DNA from 4 places in the Rhizobium sp. BK008 genome. Region 4 is predicted to be linked to each of the others. Evidence: predicted binding sites of a transcription regulator. Region 4 holds the regulator's gene; each other region holds the start of a gene.
What was found. Region 4 encodes PhoB, which activates phosphate uptake and scavenging genes when phosphate is short. Its sites were predicted from a motif close to TGTCATNNANCTGTCAT; they were not measured.

Region 1 (4,525 bases), on a different contig from region 4:
CGGCCCGCCCAGGAATCATGGCGCGGCCCTGGCCGTGCTGCGCGAGGCGGTGGAAAGCGGCGTCAATCACATCGACACCAGCGACTTCTATGGCCCGCACGTCACCAACCAGATCATCCGTGAAGCGCTCCATCCCTATCGCGACGATCTCGTCATCGTCACCAAGATCGGCGCCCGCCGCGGCACGGACGGATCATGGATTCCGGCGTTCTCGCGGGAGGAACTGACGCAGGCAGTCCACGACAATCTCCGCAATCTCGGCCTCGATGTGCTTGATGTCGTCAATCTCAGGATCATGTTCGACGTGCACGGCCCAGCCGAAGGGTCGATCGAAGCACCGCTGACGGTCCTCGCCGACCTGCAGCGGCAAGGTCTGGTTCGTCACGTCGGGCTGAGCAACGCCACATCGAGGCAGATCGCCGAGGGCCGCCGGATCACCCAGATCGTCTGCGTGCAGAACCAATACAATCTGGCGTATCGGGCCGACGACGAGCTGATCGACGATCTCGCCCGCGAAGGCACCGCCTACGTGCCGTTCTTCCCGCTCGGCGGGTTCACCCCGCTGCAGTCGTCCACCCTGTCCGATGTCGCCGCCCGCCTTGATGCCACGCCCATGCAGGTGGCGCTCGCCTGGCTGCTGCGTCGCGCGGAAAACATCCTGCTGATCCCGGGCACCTCGTCCGTCGGCCATCTCAGGGAGAACCTCGCCACCGCCAGCCTCGCACTGCCGGATGACGCCGTCTGGGAATTGAACCGCATGGCTGATATCGCCGCCTGACGGTTATCGCAAGATCGCAGCTGATCCCCGATCGCTACGCCACGCTATTGCATGGCGTAGCGGCACAATTCTGGGCCGCCGATTGCGGCCCCACTTCAATAGCGCTCCGGCACGAGCATTTCAGCCGGAACCGGCGCCCTATTGTAATCGGCGTGACGGATGCGGTCCGGCAACTGGATCTCCGGTTTCGGAACATCCTCGTAAGGGATCTGCTCGAGAAGATGGGCGATGCAGTTCAACCGCGCCCGTTTCTTATCCACGGCCTGCACCACCCACCAGGGTGCATCCTTGGTGTGCGTGCGCGCCAGCATCTCTTCCTTGGCCTTGGTATATTCCTCCCAATGGACACGGCTCTCCATATCCATCGGCGAGAGCTTCCACTGCTTCAGCGGATCGTGGATGCGCATCTTGAAGCGGAATTCCTGCTCTTCGTCGGTGATCGAAAACCAGTACTTGATCAGCACGATCCCGGAACGGACCAGCATCCGCTCGAATTCAGGCACCGAGCGGAAGAATTCCTCGAGTTCATCAGGGGTGCAGAACCCCATGACGCGCTCGACACCGGCGCGATTGTACCAGCTTCGGTCGAAGAGCACCATTTCACCGGCTGTCGGAAGATGCGGGACATAACGCTGGAAATACCATTGATGCCGCTCCCGCTCGGTCGGGGCGGGCAGCGCGACCGTCCGGCATACGCGAGGATTAAGCCGCTGGGTCACGCGCTTGATCGCGCCTCCCTTGCCGGCCGAATCCCGACCTTCAAACAGTACCACCACTTTCAGCTTCTTATGCTGAACCCAGTCCTGCAGCCGCACCAGTTCATGCTGAAGCCGGAAAAGCTCCCGGAAGTAGATCTTTCGCTCGAGCGTCTGCTCCGCCGGTTCCGACATTCCTTTGGCGACCAGATCGTCCAGCCGGTCTTCCTCCATCTGCATTTCCAGCTCCTCATCGAAGCTGTCGGCGATTTCGGCCTTGATCCGGTTGAGCTGGTCCTGATGTGATTGCGACATGGCCTTTTCCTTTTGCTTCTTTTGACAGGAGCATGTCAGTGCGAAGTTTGTGTGACGACCACTTCGCGAAGACCAAAACGGCTACTTGCCTCTCTCGTTCCACGCACTCGATAGAAACAGGTGCCGAGTGGGATCAGTGCGTCTACAGCTGCCCTGCTCGGTACTGGTCGACAAGGTTCCGGCAGGCGCGGATCGTCAGGGCCATGACGGTGAGCGTCGTGCCGGCGATGCCGCTGCCGGGAAAGGCGCTGGCATCGGTGACGATCAGGTTCGGCGCATCCCACACCTGGTTGTAGGGATTGAGCACCGAAGCCTCCGGGGTTTCGCCCATGCGCGCGGCGCCCGTCTCATGAATGGCCGCGCCCATGCACATGGTCTTGCGGAACCATGTGCGGAACATGAAACGGCTGAAGGCATCGGCTTCGGGAAAGGCGCCTTTGCCCATCTCCTTGAGGCCGGTGGGCGAACCAATGAATTCGAGGTCGCCGCCGACCTCCTTGATCATGGCAATCAGCGTTTCTTCCTGCCTTTTGAGCAGCGCCTGCTCCTCCTCCTGCATGACGCAGCGGATATGCGGCACGGGAATGTTCCAGGCATCCCTGCGCTTGGCGTCGAGCGTGATGCGATTGTCGGCATAGGGCAGCATTCGGCCGAAACCAAAGAAGGCGAGACGCGCATCTGCGTCCGCGGAGACCGGCGCCCGGCCGACGCTTCCCTGGTAGTCGAAATCGCCGCGGGCGGCGTCGCCCTCGCCGAAGCGGGGAATGAAGATCCCGCCCGACGGATTGTAGAACGGGTCGGTCGGCGCGGACTCGTCCGTCGCCCAACCCTTGGCCTTCGAAAAGGAGCCGAACGCGAGACACGGAAGCTGATCCATGAAATAGCGGCCGAGGGCGCCCGAACCGTTGCCAAGCCCGCCCGGATGTTTCGCCGAAGCCGAATTCAACAGCAATCGCACGCTCTCTATCGGCGAGGCCGAAAGCACAACCATCGCAGCCCGCGCGGTCGATACTTCGCCCGTATTGCGATCGATGAACTCCGCGCCGGTGGCGCGGCCCGTCTTCTCATCCGTGGTGATGCGACGAACGACGGCGTCGTAGCGGACGCTCAGCTGGCCGGTCGCCTTTGCTTCGCGCAGCGGTCGCGGCATGCGGTCGGCATCGGGCGCGATATAACGCCAGGAGACGACGTTCCGCTCCGGCCAGCGGCTTTCCACCGCCTGCTTAAAGGTCTGTTCGGCCGGCGTCAGGCTGGCCGGCTTCGCATAGACGCCGTCCGGCAGTGTCGCCACATTGTCCTTGTTGCCGTAGAGCCCGAGATAGCCCTCAACCTCGTCGTAGAAAGGCGTCAGCTCTTCATAGGAGACCGGCCAGTCGATGCCCTTTCCCGTGCGCGAGCGGAGCTTGAAATCGTCGTCGGTCCAGCGCAGCAGCACCCGGCCGAAACTGTGGAGGCGCCCGCCGCCCTGGCGGCCGCGGATCCACAGGAAGGGCGCGCCCTTCGGCGTCGTATAGGGGTTCTTGCGGTCGTTGACGAAGAAATGGCTGAAACGCTCGGTGAAAAACGCCGCACGCGCCTGGATCGGCTGGCCCTTGAGAGTGGCGCGCGCGCGCTCCCAGATATTGATGCTGCTTGCCGGCGCCTTCTTGCGGGCGGGATCGAAATCCTTCGGCCCGACGGCGGGACCGGCCTCGAGCAGCAGCACCGACAGTCCTTGGGCCGTCAGTTCTTTGACCGCAAATGAACCCGCGGCGCCGGAGCCGATCACCAGCGCATCATAGACGATCTCAGCCATGTCTTTTCAAATCCTGTCCTGGAGGCAATCCTCAAAACGGCGCGAAACGCGCCCGGAATTGCGGGAAAACAAAGGGACGGCACATCACAGCCGCGATCCATCGGCGCCGAAGAGGGACGCCTTGGCGATATCGAGCCCGGGAGCCAGAGCATCACCGGGCTCAAGGGTCACGTCGCCCATCAGCCGGAGCGAGAGGCTTTGGTCTGCCCAGTCGAACCAGACAACAGCATCCGGGCCCATCGGCTCGACCACAGAAACGCGGCCGGGAATGGTGGGCAGGCCACTGGTGAACCCATCGAGCACAAGGTGTTCCGGGCGAAAGCCGAGTGTAGCCGGGCCGTCCGCCGCAACGGCACGGAAAGAATAACCGGAAAGATCGATGGTCAGCCCGTTACCCCGGAAGACCGGCGCCCCGACGCTGCGCTCGATCCGGCCCTCGATAAAATTCATCGCCGGAGCGCCGATGAAACCGGCAACGAACAGATTGGCCGGGCGGCGGTAGATCTCGGCCGGGGAGGCGAGCTGCTGGATCACGCCATCGCGCATGATGGCGATGCGGTCGGCAAGCGTCAGGGCCTCGACCTGGTCATGGGTGACATAGATCATCGTGTTGCCGAGGCGCTGATGCAGCTTCTTGATTTCGACGCGCAATTCGTTGCGCAGTTTGGCGTCGAGGTTCGACAGCGGTTCGTCGAACAGGAAAACATCGACTTCGCGCACCAGCGCCCGGCCGATGGCGACGCGCTGGCGCTGGCCGCCCGAAAGCGCGGCCGGGCGCCGGTCGAGCAGCTTGTCGAGGTGGAGAAGGGCGGCGGTGCGGGCAACACGCGCCTCGATCTCGGATTTCGGCAGGCCGGCGACGCGAAGTCCGAAGGAGAGGTTTTTGCGCACCGACATGCGGGGATAGAGCGCGTAGGACTGGAAGACCATGCCGATGCCGCG
Region 2 (4,525 bases), on a different contig from region 4:
CGACAAGATCACCACCGACCACATCTCGCCGGCCGGTTCGATCAAGGCGGCATCGCCGGCAGGCGCCTATCTGCTCGGTCACGACGTCGCCGTTGCCGACTTCAATCAGTACGGCACGCGCCGCGGCAACCATGAAGTGATGATGCGCGGCACCTTTGCCAATATCCGCATCCGCAACCACATGCTCGGCCCGAACGGCAAGGAAGGCGGTTACACCATCCACTATCCGTCGAAGGACGAAACCTCGATCTACGACGCGGCGATGCAGTACAAGCAGGAAGGCGTGCCGCTGGTCATCTTCGCCGGTGTCGAATATGGCAACGGCTCTTCGCGCGACTGGGCTGCCAAGGGCACCAACCTGCTCGGCGTCAAGGCGGTGATCGCCCAGTCCTTCGAGCGCATCCATCGTTCGAACCTGGTCGGCATGGGTATCATTCCCTTCGTCTTCGAAGAGGGCACGACCTGGCAGAGCCTCGGCCTCAAGGGTGATGAACTCGTCACCATCGAAGGTCTGGAAAAGATCAAGCCGCGCGAGAAGAAGATCGCCAAGATCACTTATGGCGACGGCACCGTGAAGGAGGTTCCGCTGCTGTCGCGCGTCGATACGCTCGACGAAGTGATCTACCTCAACAATGGCGGCATCCTGCAGACGGTTCTGCGCGATCTCGCTGCCTGATTTTCAGAGCATGATGCCGAAAAGTGTGAGCGGTTTTCGGACGACATCATGCTCTTCTTCTTTGATATAGATCCGGATTCAGATTCATCCGGATTTAGGAGACTTGATTGATAATGGCCGCCGGAGAGCAGTTTCCGGCGGCTTTTCTGTGTGGCGACAGTATTCGGACGGGCTCACGATGATTTGTTTTCCGCAAGTTCCGGTGGAGCTCCGTCTCACCCGTTCGTGACTTTTCGTTTGGACCCGGAAGGATTATTCGTACGTTCATATGTCAGGGCCTGCGGTTCCAACACGCTGTCGGCGCTGAAAAAGAGGTGCAGGTGAATGTCCCCCCGTTTTTTGATTCCGCTGATCGCTGGCGTTGTTCTGTCAGGCCCGCTGCAGGCCGAAGACGGCACGCCGAAAGGTGTCGTTGAACTCTTCACGGCGCAGGGCTGCTCCTCCTGTCCTCCGGCTGATGCGGCTTTCCGCACGCTGGTGAATCAGGGCGATGTCATCGCGCTCGCCTATCATGTCGATTACTGGAATTATCTCGGCTGGGCCGATACGCTGAGCTCCAAGGAAAACACCGAACGGCAATATGGCTATGCCAGAACGATGGGCCGCAGCAACGTCTACACGCCGCAGGCGATCGTCAACGGACGCGGCCATCTGGCCGGCGCCGATCTCAACGGCATCAACAGCAAGATCGACACCTACAGCAGCGAAGGCAACGGGCTGACCGTTCCGATCAACGCCGCGATGCGCGGCGACGAGCTGGAGATCAAGATCGGTGCGGGACAGGGCAAGGCCAATGTCGTGATGGTCTATTTCGACAAGGAAAAGACCATCGACGTCGAAAAGGGCGAGAACAGCGGCCGGAAGCTTTCCTACCTGCACAGCGTCACCAATGTCGAAACCATCGGCATGTGGGACGGCAAGGCAACCAGTCTGACGCTGCCGGCCAGCGTGTTGCAGCGGCCGCAGCTCGAGGGCTGCGCGATCCTGCTGCAATCGGCGACCGCAGACGGCGATCCGGCTGCGATCCTCGGCGCGACCGTTGTCATGGCTGGCAAAAATATCTGAGATTTCATCCGGTAGTAGATGAAGTGCTGGGGCGGCCCGGCCGAGCGTATTCGGGGCTGGGGTTAAGGTCGATACGCTCCGCCGGGCCCTTTGGCGCGCTGGCGCCAAACTGGAATTCATAAATCTCCTGCAAATGAGGCGCTGTTTTGACTGAAATGCGGCGCTGCGGAGAAAGCGTGAGCCTATCCAGGACATCATGCTTTCCGAATTCGGACCCAACTTTTAGAAGGCATGATGCGCAGATTCAAAGTGCTGCAGCGTCTTTGCGCGAGAGACGCGCGGCGCTGTGGTGCGGCCGAATGTGACGGCTGGCGCTCTTGCAATTTGCGGCGGCTCGGGCAAACTGTCACTCTCCTGTCACATGCGGAGGCCTTGGGAGACTGATGACAGATCAGCCGGATTTGCGACACGGCGAAAGCCGCTCCGTCGACAATAGTTCCTCAGTCGTCGTCGATCTCAGGGAATACAAGCAAAGCAAGGACCCGCTTCCGGTGACCTTCCACCGGCGCGAACTGGACGCGATCCTCTGGATCTACGGCCGCATGGTCGGTGACGGTGAATGGCGCGACTACGCCATTGATCACCTGAAGGACAGGGCGGTCTTTTCCGTCTTCAAGCGTTCCGGCGAAATGCCGCTCTTCCGCATCGAGAAAAACCCGAAGCTCGCCGCCAAGCAGGGCGCCTATTCCGTCATCAACGTCCACGGCACGATCCTGAAGCGCGGTCACGAGCTGAACCAGGTGCTGAAGGTGTTCGACAAGGCCCTGAAGCTGGTCGACAAATAAGCCGCATCAACCGGTAAACAGCGTGCCGGGATAGGCGGACGGATCCGGATCGGTCGTCATCCCCTCGCCGAGGCCACGCTGCATCAACATCGTATCCAGCCAGCGGCCGTGCTTATAGCCGGTGCCCCGCATCAGACCGACCTCCTCGAAGCCGGCCTTCCTGTGAAGCGCGATCGAGGCGGGGCTGGCGCCGCCGATGACGGCCGTCATCTGCCGAAAGCCGAGGCCGGTGCAGCGCTCGATCAGCTCGGCAAGCAACGCCTTGCCGATGCCCCGGCCGCGGGCCTCAGGCGCGAGATAGATCGAGTCCTCGACCATCCAGCGATAGGCCGGACGCGTGCGAAAAGCCGAAGCATAGGCGTAGCCGAGCAGGGTTCCGTCCGTGCCGATGGCCGCGATGTAGGGATATTGCTGGCTGACGATCGTCGAAAAACGCCGCGCCATCTCGGCCTCGGAAGGCGGCACGATCTCGTAGCTCGCGACGCCGTTCAGGACGGATTCGCGATAGATATCGGCAATGGAGGGGATATCGGCTTGGGAGGCATCGCGCAGGCGGAATGACATTTCGGCGGCATCCATCGGGGAAAAGGAAGGTTTCCTAAAACCACTCCGCGAAAGCCTGCGCAACAAAAAAGGCGGCCGAAGCCGCCTTTTCGATCTCAGTCTGCCCTGCTTATTTACGATTGCCCATGAACTGCAGCAGGAACATGAAGAGGTTGATGAAGTCGAGATAGAGCGTCAGCGCACCCATGATCGCCTTGCGGCCGGCCACGGCAACGTCATCGGCTTCCAGGTACAGTTCCTTGATCCGCTGCGTATCGTAGGCGGTGAGGCCTGCGAAGATCAGAACGCCGACCACGGAGATCGCGAACTGCACAGCCGACGAAGCCAGGAAGATGTTAACAAGCGAAGCGATGATCAGGCCGAACAGACCCATGATCAGGAACGAGCCCATCGCCGACAGGTCACGCTTCGTCGTGTAGCCGTAAAGCGACAGCGCGCCGAAGGAGGCGGCGGTGACGAAGAAGGTCTGAACCACGCTCTGGCCGGTGTAGATCAGGAAGATCGACGAGAGCGACAGGCCGACGAGCGCGGCGTAGACCGCAAAGGTCGTCTGGGCGGCGGCCACCGTCATGGTGTGAATCCGGAAGCTCAGGAAGAACACCAGAGCCAGCGGCGCCAGAATGACCACCCACTTCAGCGGGCTCACATAGATCGCCTGACCGAAAGCGGTCAGCTCGCCATTGGCGAAGGCGAATTGGAACGACAGATATGCGGCCACACCGGTGATCGCCAGACCCAGCGCCATCAGGTTGTAGACCTTGAGCATATAAGCGCGCAGGCCTTGATCAATCATCTCGCCGGTCTGAGCGCGGCTTTGATAGTTACGAAGATCAGCCATAGTTTCCTCTTACAAGCTCCGATGGAAATACGGTGTCGGGGTTTTCGACCCGGGCGCCGCTGCGGAGCTCCAGCATGCCTGCGGATAATATGAGGCTTTCGCCCATTGCAAACAAGAGGCTTGCAAAGGCTCGGCCGGTTAAATCGCCGTAAGGTGAAGGGTTTGAGTGCCGCTGCCCGGTCAAAGCTCGCGCAAAACGGGGGCCGCCTTTTGCCCAAGGATGCGCCAGGTGCCGATCAGGCCGATGCCGACGGTCAGGACGAGCGCGGTCACAAGCGTCAGCCCCGCCACGTCGGGCAGAAAGGTCGACGGCAGACGCATGATGCGGGCGACGATGAACCAGGCGGCGACGCTGCCGGCGATCAGCGCGAAGATCGCGGTCGCAAGCCCAAGGATCAGATATTCGTAGCTGAAGGCGCGGATCAGCATGGCGCGCGTGGCGCCGAGCGTCTTCAGCACCACCGCGTCGTGGGTGCGCGCCCGGTTTCCGGCAGCAAGCGCCCCGGCAAGGACGAGGATCGAGGCGATGAGGGCGACAGAGGCGGCGGCGCGGATCGCGGTCGCCAGCTGCGCGACCAGCTGGTTGACGATATCGAT
Region 3 (4,525 bases), on a different contig from region 4:
GCAGGTGCTGCCGAATTTCACCTCCTACGCGCTCTTACGCCTCGAGATCAACGTGCGCGCCTCGACCATCATCGGCGCCGTCGGCGGCGGCGGCATCGGCGAGGAGCTGAAGCTTTCGATCTCGCGGGGATTCGGCGCCAAGACGATGGCGCTCGTCCTCCTGCTGTTCGTGACGATCGTCGCCGTCGACCAGTTCTCCGCCTGGCTGCGCCGCCGCCTTGTCGGCGAGCACGCCTTCCTCCTGCAACATTGAGGCCGCCATGACGGTGATCGACGCAAACCGCATGCACGAGATAGAGACGCGCTATCCGGAATATTTCCATCGCTCGTTCCGCCAGCGTTTCGGTGGGCTGATGATCCTTATGGCGACGCTGCTCTACGGCCTCTACGCCGCCTGGTTCTTCGACCTGTCCAAGCTCTTTGCCGAAGCGCATTGGGAGCGCGTCGGCATCTATCTCAGCCAATGGGTGAGCTACGACGTCCAGCCGGAACTCCGCATTCAGGACGACGGCTCGATCGAGGTGCGTTATCCGCGTTTCTCGCCGCTCGGCGACAATCCGCATCCGGATTGGCTGGTCAACAATCCCGACGGCAGCATCAGCGTTTCGATCAGCGGCACCAGCCGCAGCGTCACTGTCTCGAAGAGCGAGACGATCGTCACCGCGCATGGCGTCAGCGTCCCGATTGAGCTTTCCAGCGGTGCGCCGAAAGTCGTCGGACCGGTGCCCGGCTGGATGACGGTCTATGACGACAACGTGCTGGCCGATCTCGGCTTTGCCGGCAATGTCAGCATATCCGTCGACCGGGTGAAGATCCGCAAGCGTTTCATCGGCTGGGCGAATTTCATCTTCGACACGCAATCCTCCTTCTTCGACAAGCCGGTCGGCGAAGTCGTCAGCCTCATCGTCTCCGGTCCGCGCATCAAGCCCGACCAGTCCAACCTGTCGCTCGCCTTCGACGATATCTGGAACAACAGCGAATGGCAGCACGGCGACGTCTGGACGAAGCTTTTCCAGACGATCGTCATGGCGTTCCTCGGAACGCTGCTCGGCTCGCTTACCGCCTTTCCGCTCGCCTTCATGGCAGCGCGCAACATCACGCCGAACCGGCTGCTGAACCAGATCCTGAAACGCTTCTTCGATTTCCTGCGCTCGGTCGACATGCTGATCTGGGCGTTGTTCCTGACGCGCGCTTTCGGCCCCGGCCCGCTTGCCGGCAGCGGCGCGATCTTCCTCACCGAGACCGGCACGCTCGGCAAGCTCTATTCCGAAGGATTGGAGAATATCGACAACAAGCCGCGGGAGGGCATCAAATCGACCGGCGCTCAGACGGTGCTCGTTCATCGTTACGGCATTATGCCGCAGATCGTTCCGGTCATCGTCAGCCAGACGCTCTACCAGTGGGAATCAAACGTGCGCGGCGCGACCATCATCGGCGCTGTCGGCGCCGGCGGCATCGGCCTCAAACTCTGGGAGGCCATGCGCACCAACGCCAACTGGGAAAATGTCGCCTATATGGTCATCCTGATCCTGATCGTCGTCTTCCTTTTCGACACGGCCTCGAACGCGCTGCGCCACCGGCTGATGGGCACAAAAACCCACTGATCCACCCATCAAAGGCGGCGGCGGCGCTGCCGCCATCATCATTCTGTCACGGAAATCTTTTAGCCGGAGCCTGCTTGCGGTTCGCCGCCAAATCACTGCACATTGCGCTCCCCCGTTTCGAAGATCCCCAGGATAAAAGCCTTGCGCTACGCTCTCTATTTCTCGCCGCCGAAGGATCATCCCCTGACCGGCGCGGCCTCGCTCTGGCTCGGCCGCGACGCTTTCACGGGCGAGACCTATCCGGCACCGGACCATGAGCGACTGGGTGCGGCAGAGCAGTTCGAGCTGACCACCGACCCGCGCCGCTACGGCTTTCACGCCACGATCAAGGCGCCGTTTTCGCTCGCTGCCTCCGTCACCGAGAAGGATCTCCTGGGGGTTGCCGAGGATTTTGCCCAGCGCACGCCAGCCTTCGAGATTCCGGAACTCGTGCTCGGCCAGCTCGGCCGTTTTTTTGCCCTCGTTCCCGGTTCTCTTCATCAACCTCTTCAGGATTTCGCCGCGAAGGTGGTAAGGTCGTTCGAACCGTTCCGTGCCGCGCTTTCCGAGGCCGATATGGCGCGGCGCAACCCGGATAAGCTCAGCGACAGCCAGCGCGCCCATCTGCAGCGCTGGGGTTATCCCTACGTCATGGAGGATTTCGGCTTTCACATGACGCTGACCGGCCAGGTGCCCGAAGCGCGCGCCGCGGTTATGAAAGCGATTCTGACCGAGCGTTTTGCCGATTTCACCGGCCGTCCGCTTCCAATTTCCGGCCTTGCCGTCTTCACCGAGGAGACGCGCGGTGCCCCGTTCAAAGTTCATTCCTGGCTGCCGCTTGCCGGCGCCAAACGCTGAAAGACCTGACGAGATGAGCAAAGAGACCGTGTTTTCCAATGCCCGCATCGTTCTCGAGGATGACATCCTCTCAGGATCGATCCTCATTCGCGACGGCAAGATCGCCGATATCTCCGAGGGCAGCTCGGTAGCCGGCGAAGATTTCGAAGGCGACTACGTCATTCCCGGCCTCGTCGAGCTGCACACCGATCATCTCGAAGGCCATTATCAGCCGCGTCCCGGCATACGCTGGAACAAGACCGCCGCAGTCCAGGCGCACGACGCCCAGATCGTCACCTCGGGCATCACCACGGTGTTCGACTGCCTGCGCATGGGTGCGGATGAGGACGGCGGCTTCGAACATGGCGAGATGCGTGAGATGGCCGATGCCATCCAGTCGGCGGAGAAGGAGGGCAGGCTGCGCGCCGAGCACCTGCTCCACCTGCGCTGCGAGGTCTCGGCCGACAATGTGCTCGAACATTTCGCCGATTTCGAAAACGACCGGCATGTGCGGCTCGTTTCGCTGATGGATCATGCGCCCGGCCAGCGTCAGTTCCAGACGATGGACCAATATATCTTCTACTACCAGAAGAAGCGCGGCCTGAGCGACGAGGCCTTCGCCCGTTTCGTCGCCAAGCGCCAGGCGGAATCGGCCCGCAATTCGACGCCGCACCGCAACGCCATCGCCAAGGTCTGCGCCGAGCGCGGCATCACCGTGGCAAGCCATGACGACGCCACACTCTCCCACGTCGACGAGGCGATCGACAACGGCGTGCGCCTGGCCGAATTCCCGACCAGCTTCGATGCCGCCCGGGCATCGCACGGACATGGCATGAGCGTGCTGATGGGGGCGCCGAACATCGTGCGCGGCAAATCCCACTCCGGCAACATCGCTGCCCGCGATCTTGCCGAAATGGGCGTACTCGACGTGCTTTCCTCCGATTACGTGCCGCTCAGCCTGCTGCATGCACCCTTCATTCTCGCCGACGAGGTGGAGAGCATCACGCTCCCGAAGGCGATCGCCATGGTGACGTCGACGCCTGCCCGCACCGTCAGCCTTGACGATCGCGGCCGGATCGCGACGGGACTGCGCGCCGATCTCGTCCGCGTCCACCGCGCGCATGGCGTGCCGGTGACACGCTCCGTCTGGCGCCAAGGACGCCGTGTCGCATGATGCCGCACGAACCCCATCCCGGAGCCGGAGCCGAGCGCGGCATCATGGTCGTCGTCGTCGGGCCGAGCGGCGCCGGCAAGGATACCCTGATGAACCTTGCCGCCCGGCATTTCACCGGCCGCACCGACGTTCATTTCACCCGCCGCGTCATCACCCGTCACCGTGACGCCGGCGGCGAGGATCATCTGTCCATCTCCCTCGAAGGCTTCGCCGCCATGGAGCAATCAGGCTCCTTTGCCGTCTGGTGGGAGGCGCACGGCCTGAAATATGGGATTCCCGCCGAGGTTTCGGTGGCGCTGTCCAGAGGCCATGTCGTCGTCGCCAACGGCTCGCGCTCGGCGCTTCACCGTTTCCAGGCCGCCTTCCCGCGGCTGAAGGTCATCAACGTCACCGCCCGCCCGGAAGTGCTCGTCGGCCGGCTGGAGGCGCGCGGACGCGAGACGCATGAGGATATCATGGCCCGACTCGCCCGCGGACCGCTGACGGTGCGCGGCGAATATGACGTGACGGAACTCGACAATAGCGGCTCGCTCGAAGAGGCCAAGCAGAAGATGATCACGATCCTCGAGGGATTGCTGGCGGAGACGCACTGACGGGAGAGGCAGGGCATGCGCGCCATCAGAGTGGTCGACTACGATCCTTCCTGGCCGCGGCTCTTTGCCGAAATCAGCGCCGAGGTCTCCATCCTGCTCGGCGACCTCGTGCTTTCCACCGATCATATCGGCAGTACGTCCGTGCCCGGCCTGGCGGCCAAGCCGAAGATCGACCTCGATGCCGTCGTGATATCCGACGACGTCCTGCTGGTGGCGATCGAGGCCGTGCGCGCTGCGAATTTCGTCTTCCACGGCGATACCGGTGAACAACGATGGGCCTTCACGCGCGATTGTGAAGGTTATGGCTTCAAGCTCTATCTTTGCGGACCCGATAATCG
Region 4 (4,525 bases):
CAGCACCTTGGCGGTGTCGCCGATCGTCTCGGCGCGGCCGAGCTGCATCTCGGTGCCTGACAGGAACAGCGTTTCGCCGCCGAGCTGGCGCATGCCGACATCGAAGGAGACGCGGGTGCGCGTCGACGGCTTCTCGAAGATCATCGCCAGCATCTTGCCGGCGAGCGGCTTGTCGCCCGTGCCGGCCTTGAAGGCCTGCTTGCGGGCGAGCGCATCGTTCATGATGGTTCTGAGATCGGCTGACGTGACCGCCGAAAGATCGAGGAAATGTTTAGGAGCCATAGTCTTGTTACCTGTGCTGCGCCCGCAGGCGGCAATCCCTTCAAGCCGTCTTCTTGACCTTGGAGGCGCGAATGCTCTCGGCAGCGCGCTCGATGCGGGCAAGGCCCTCGCGGGCTTCCTCGGCGGTGACCACGAGGGGCGGAAGAAGGCGGATGACATTGTCGCCGGCGGGCACGCCGAGCAGATGGGCGGCGCGGATCGCCTGCAGCAGTTCGGCTGAGGGAATGGCGGCCTTGACGCCGAGCAACAGCCCCTCGCCTCGGATATCCTCGATCACATCGGGATAACGGTCCTTCAGCGAGGCCAGGCCCTGGCGGAAGACAAGCGCGACGTCGCGCACCTGCTGGAGGAAGCCATCGGCGAGAATGATGTCGAGCACGGCGCTGCCGACGGCCATGGCGAGCGGATTGCCGCCATAGGTCGAGCCGTGCGTGCCGGCCTTCATGCCGGAGGCAGCCTCTGCCGTGGCAAGGCAGGCGCCGAGGGGGAAACCGCCGCCGATGCCCTTGGCGACCGCCATGATGTCGGGGGTGACGCCCGACCATTCATGGGCGAAGAGCCTGCCGGTGCGCCCGACCCCGGTCTGGACCTCGTCGAGGATCAGCAGCAGGCCATTTTCGTCGCAGATCTGGCGAAGCGCCTTCATGAATTCGGGGGTGGCCGGACGCACGCCGCCCTCGCCCTGCACCGGCTCGATGAGAATTCCGGCCGTGGCATCGGTGATCGCGGCGCGCACCGCTTCGATGTCGCCGAAAGCCACCTGATCGAAACCGGGCGCCTTGGGGCCGAAGCCCTCAAGATATTTCTCCTGGCCGCCGGCGGCGATCGTCGCCAGCGTCCGGCCGTGAAAGGCGCCCTCGAAGGTGATGATATGGAAGCGCTCGGGATGACCCTTGGAATACTGATAACGGCGCGCCGTCTTGATCGCGCATTCGAGCGCCTCGGCGCCCGAATTGGTGAAGAACACCTTGTCGGCAAAGGTGGCGTCGGTCAGCCGTTTGGCCAGGCGCTCCTGGCCGGGGATCTCATAGATGTTGGAGAGATGCCAGACCTTGTCGGCCTGCTCCTTCAGCGCGCCGACCACATGCGGATTGCTGTGGCCGACCGAAGTGACGGCGACGCCGGCGCCGAAATCGAGATATCGCTCGCCGCTTTCGGTGATCAGCCACACGCCCTCGCCTCGCTCGAACCGCAACGGGGCACGAGAATAGGTGTCATAAAGCGGCGCGGCTTCAGCCATAGCGCGATCTCCCATCGATGTTATCAAGCTCCGGACTCCGGCTAAGAAAACCAGGCCCGAAAAATCAAAAATGCCGCCTTGCGGCGGCGACTGGCACTATTTCCTTTTCGCGCTGCAATGTCAACAAAACTGCGCCCTTAGCGCATGCAGCAAGCTTGTACAGCAGCATTATCCGTCCTCAACAGGCATTATTGCAGAAATGCCACGCCGGGGCAGCAAGTTGGGGAAAACTTGAAATTCGATTCATCCGGATTCATGCGACTCTTGTCACGGAGTCAGCCTCACACTAGGTTAAAGTTCAATTACTAGACTGCATGCGGCGGAACTAGTCACCAAAATTGATCAAGCGTTTCTTGTTTCGGAGCCTTCCGGGACAACGGTGAGGGATTCTGCCATCACCAACGCAAAAGGTGGAGACAGGGCATGAACTGGACAGACGAGCGGGTCGAGAAACTCAAGAAGCTCTGGGCCGAAGGACTGAGCGCCAGCCAGATCGCGGCACAACTTGGTGGCGTCAGCAGAAACGCGGTCATCGGCAAGGTGCATCGGCTGAGCCTCCCCGGCCGTGCCAAGGCCGGCGGTACCGCCAATGCCGCCCGAACGCCGAAACGCAATACTTCTGCGCCGCGCGCGCCGAACTACGCCTCACGGGTCGCCACTCGCACCGTTACCCGCCAGCAGGGCGCGACGATGCTGAAGGAAGAGATCGAGATCGAAACGATCGAGGAAATGGAATACGTGCCGAGAGGCAACGTGGTCGTTCCGATTTCCCGACGCCTCGGCCTGACGGAACTGACCGAACGCACTTGCAAGTGGCCGGTCGGCGATCCGCTGAAGGACGACTTCCACTTCTGCGGCTGCGAATCCCCCGACAATTCGCCCTATTGCAGCTATCACCAGAAGCTTGCCTACCAGCCGGTCAACGAACGCCGCCGGGCAGCAGCGCGGGCCAGCTGAGCGGGTAACATCGCCGCACATGAGAAACGGGCCGACTGGCCCGTTTTTTTGTGGTTATTGGTTCGCGCGGATGGCTGCCCCTCATCCGCCTGCCGGCACCTTCTCCCCGCTTGCGGGGCGAAGGGGATATGCCGCGACCTCTCCGTTCCCCGCTAACCTGTCGCAGGGCACGTCCCCTCGCCCCGTTTTACGGGGAGAGGGTTAGGGTGAGGGGCAGACGCTAGCTCGAGCGACGTTGTCAGCAATCAGAATGGAGGCCCTCAGGCTTCCATCGAATAACCGGCGCCGCGGACGGTGCGGATGACGTCCTGCATGTTGGAGAAATTCAGCGCCTTGCGCAGGCGGCCGACATGGACGTCGACGGTGCGTTCGTCGACATAGATATCGTGGCCCCAGACACCGTCGAGAAGCTGCGAGCGAGAGAAGACCCGGCCCGGCGACGACATCAGGAATTCCAGCAGGCGGAATTCGGTGGGGCCGAGGCGGACTTCGCGGGTCTTGCGATGGACCCGGTGGGTTTCGCGGTCGAGTTCGATATCGCCGCATTTCAGCACCGTCGACAGCACCTCGGGACGGGCGCGGCGCAGCATCGCCTTGACGCGGGCGACGAGTTCGGGGGTCGAGAAGGGCTTGACGACATAATCGTCGGCACCCGTCGAAAGCCCGCGGACGCGTTCGCTCTCTTCGCCGCGCGCCGTCAGCATGATGATCGGCAGGCGCTCGGTTTCCGGCCGCATGCGCAGGCGCCGGCAGAGTTCGATGCCGGAGACGCCAGGCAGCATCCAATCGAGGATGAGCAGATCGGGCGTGCGCTCCTGAAGCCGCATTTCGGCTTCGTCGCCACGAAGGATGGTATCGACCTCGAAGCCTTCCGCTTCGAGATTGTAGCGAAGAAGCACGCTCAGGGCTTCCTCGTCTTCAACAACTGCAACTCTCGGGATCATGCGTGTCGGTCTCCTCGCGCATGATCCCTGAACCGGGGATGGTTCAAGCAATGCATCCTGCGCAAATTCAGAATTGGCTGCGACCTCTTTGCGCGCCCCGGATGGGCGCGCACGCAAGCTTCTAGCCCGGCCGTCCGGCCCGGGCGGTTATTCGGTTACCGCGCCGACGGTGTTGGCGCTGTCGTCTTTCGGACGATCGCCTTCCGGCTGCGCACCTGTCGCCATGTAGAAGATCGTCTCGGCGATGTTGGTGGCGTGGTCGCCGATGCGCTCGATGTTCTTGGCGCAGAAGAGAAGATGCGTGCAGCTGGTGATGTTGCGCGGATCTTCCATCATGTAGGTCAGGAGTTCGCGAAACAGCGAGGTGTACATCGCGTCGATCTCGTTGTCGCGTTCGCGGATCGCGTTCGCCTTGTCGGCGGAGCGATTGGTGTAGACGTCGAGCACTTCCTTGAGCTGGACGAGCGCCAGCTCGGAGAGATGCTCGAGACCGCGGGCGAGCTTGCGGGGAACGCCGGTGCTTTGGACGGCGATGACGCGCTTGGCGGTGTTCTTGCCGAGGTCGCCGACGCGTTCGAGATCGGCGGCGATGCGGATCGAACCCATGATTTCGCGCAGGTCCGCGGCCATCGGCTGGCGGCGGGCGATGGTGACGATCGCCTTGTCGCCGATTTCGCGTTCGGCGTGATCGAGGATCACATCGTCGGAGATGACCTTCTGCGCCAGCGCGGTATCGCCGTTGACCAGCGCCCGCACGGCTTCGGCGACCATCTGCTCGGCCAGGCCGCCCATTTCGGAAATCCGCCTGGACAGGAACTTCAGATCATCATCATAGGCAGAATAAATATGTGTCGATGCCATGGGGCTTTATCCTCGAATAACGGAAAGGCTTGGTGACGGCAGGATCAGCCGAAGCGACCCATGATGTAATCCTGGGTGCGCGGATCGTCCGGATTGGTGAACATCTTGTCGGTGTCGTTCTCCTCGACGAGATTGCCGAGGTGGAACATGGCGGTGCGCTGCGAGACGCGCGCGGCCTGCTGCATGGAGTGGGTGACGATGACGATCGTGTAGTTCTCGCGCAGTTCGTGGATCAGTTCCT

Region 1: ppk2 (polyphosphate kinase 2) is a predicted target of PhoB. The motif match lies at 1,810-1,826, and genes of this name have one in related genera.
Region 2: FHT69_RS21720 (DUF2794 domain-containing protein) is a predicted target of PhoB. The motif match lies at 2,086-2,102, and genes of this name have one in related genera.
Region 3: FHT69_RS30940 (DUF1045 domain-containing protein) is a predicted target of PhoB. The motif match lies at 1,638-1,654, and genes of this name have one in related genera.

What each region holds. Positions count from the first base shown of each region.
Region 1 covers NZ_JACIFK010000003.1:425,127-429,651, reverse strand. Annotated here, with positions in the region: gene FHT69_RS16715 (aldo/keto reductase family oxidoreductase) at 1-778, shown strand, start outside; gene ppk2 (polyphosphate kinase 2) at 874-1,788, opposite strand; gene FHT69_RS16705 (GMC oxidoreductase) at 1,931-3,583, opposite strand; gene FHT69_RS16700 (ABC transporter ATP-binding protein) at 3,668-4,525, opposite strand, start outside.
Region 2 covers NZ_JACIFK010000005.1:292,336-296,860, forward strand. Annotated here, with positions in the region: gene acnA (aconitate hydratase AcnA) at 1-676, shown strand, start outside; gene FHT69_RS21715 (DUF1223 domain-containing protein) at 1,001-1,741, shown strand; gene FHT69_RS21720 (DUF2794 domain-containing protein) at 2,125-2,526, shown strand; gene FHT69_RS21725 (GNAT family N-acetyltransferase) at 2,533-3,090, opposite strand; gene FHT69_RS21730 (Bax inhibitor-1/YccA family protein) at 3,200-3,928, opposite strand; gene FHT69_RS21735 (ABC transporter permease) at 4,109-4,525, opposite strand, start outside.
Region 3 covers NZ_JACIFK010000011.1:103,894-108,418, reverse strand. Annotated here, with positions in the region: gene phnE (phosphonate ABC transporter, permease protein PhnE) at 1-253, shown strand, start outside; gene phnE (phosphonate ABC transporter, permease protein PhnE) at 261-1,604, shown strand; gene FHT69_RS30940 (DUF1045 domain-containing protein) at 1,746-2,441, shown strand; gene FHT69_RS30935 (alpha-D-ribose 1-methylphosphonate 5-triphosphate diphosphatase) at 2,455-3,594, shown strand; gene phnN (phosphonate metabolism protein/1,5-bisphosphokinase (PRPP-forming) PhnN) at 3,594-4,187, shown strand; gene FHT69_RS30925 (GrpB family protein) at 4,203-4,525, shown strand, end outside.
Region 4 covers NZ_JACIFK010000007.1:306,273-310,797, reverse strand. Annotated here, with positions in the region: gene argF (ornithine carbamoyltransferase) at 1-282, opposite strand, end outside; gene FHT69_RS25650 (aspartate aminotransferase family protein) at 323-1,522, opposite strand; gene FHT69_RS25645 (GcrA family cell cycle regulator) at 1,946-2,479, shown strand; gene phoB (phosphate regulon transcriptional regulator PhoB) at 2,740-3,423, opposite strand; gene phoU (phosphate signaling complex protein PhoU) at 3,571-4,284, opposite strand; gene pstB (phosphate ABC transporter ATP-binding protein PstB) at 4,329-4,525, opposite strand, start outside.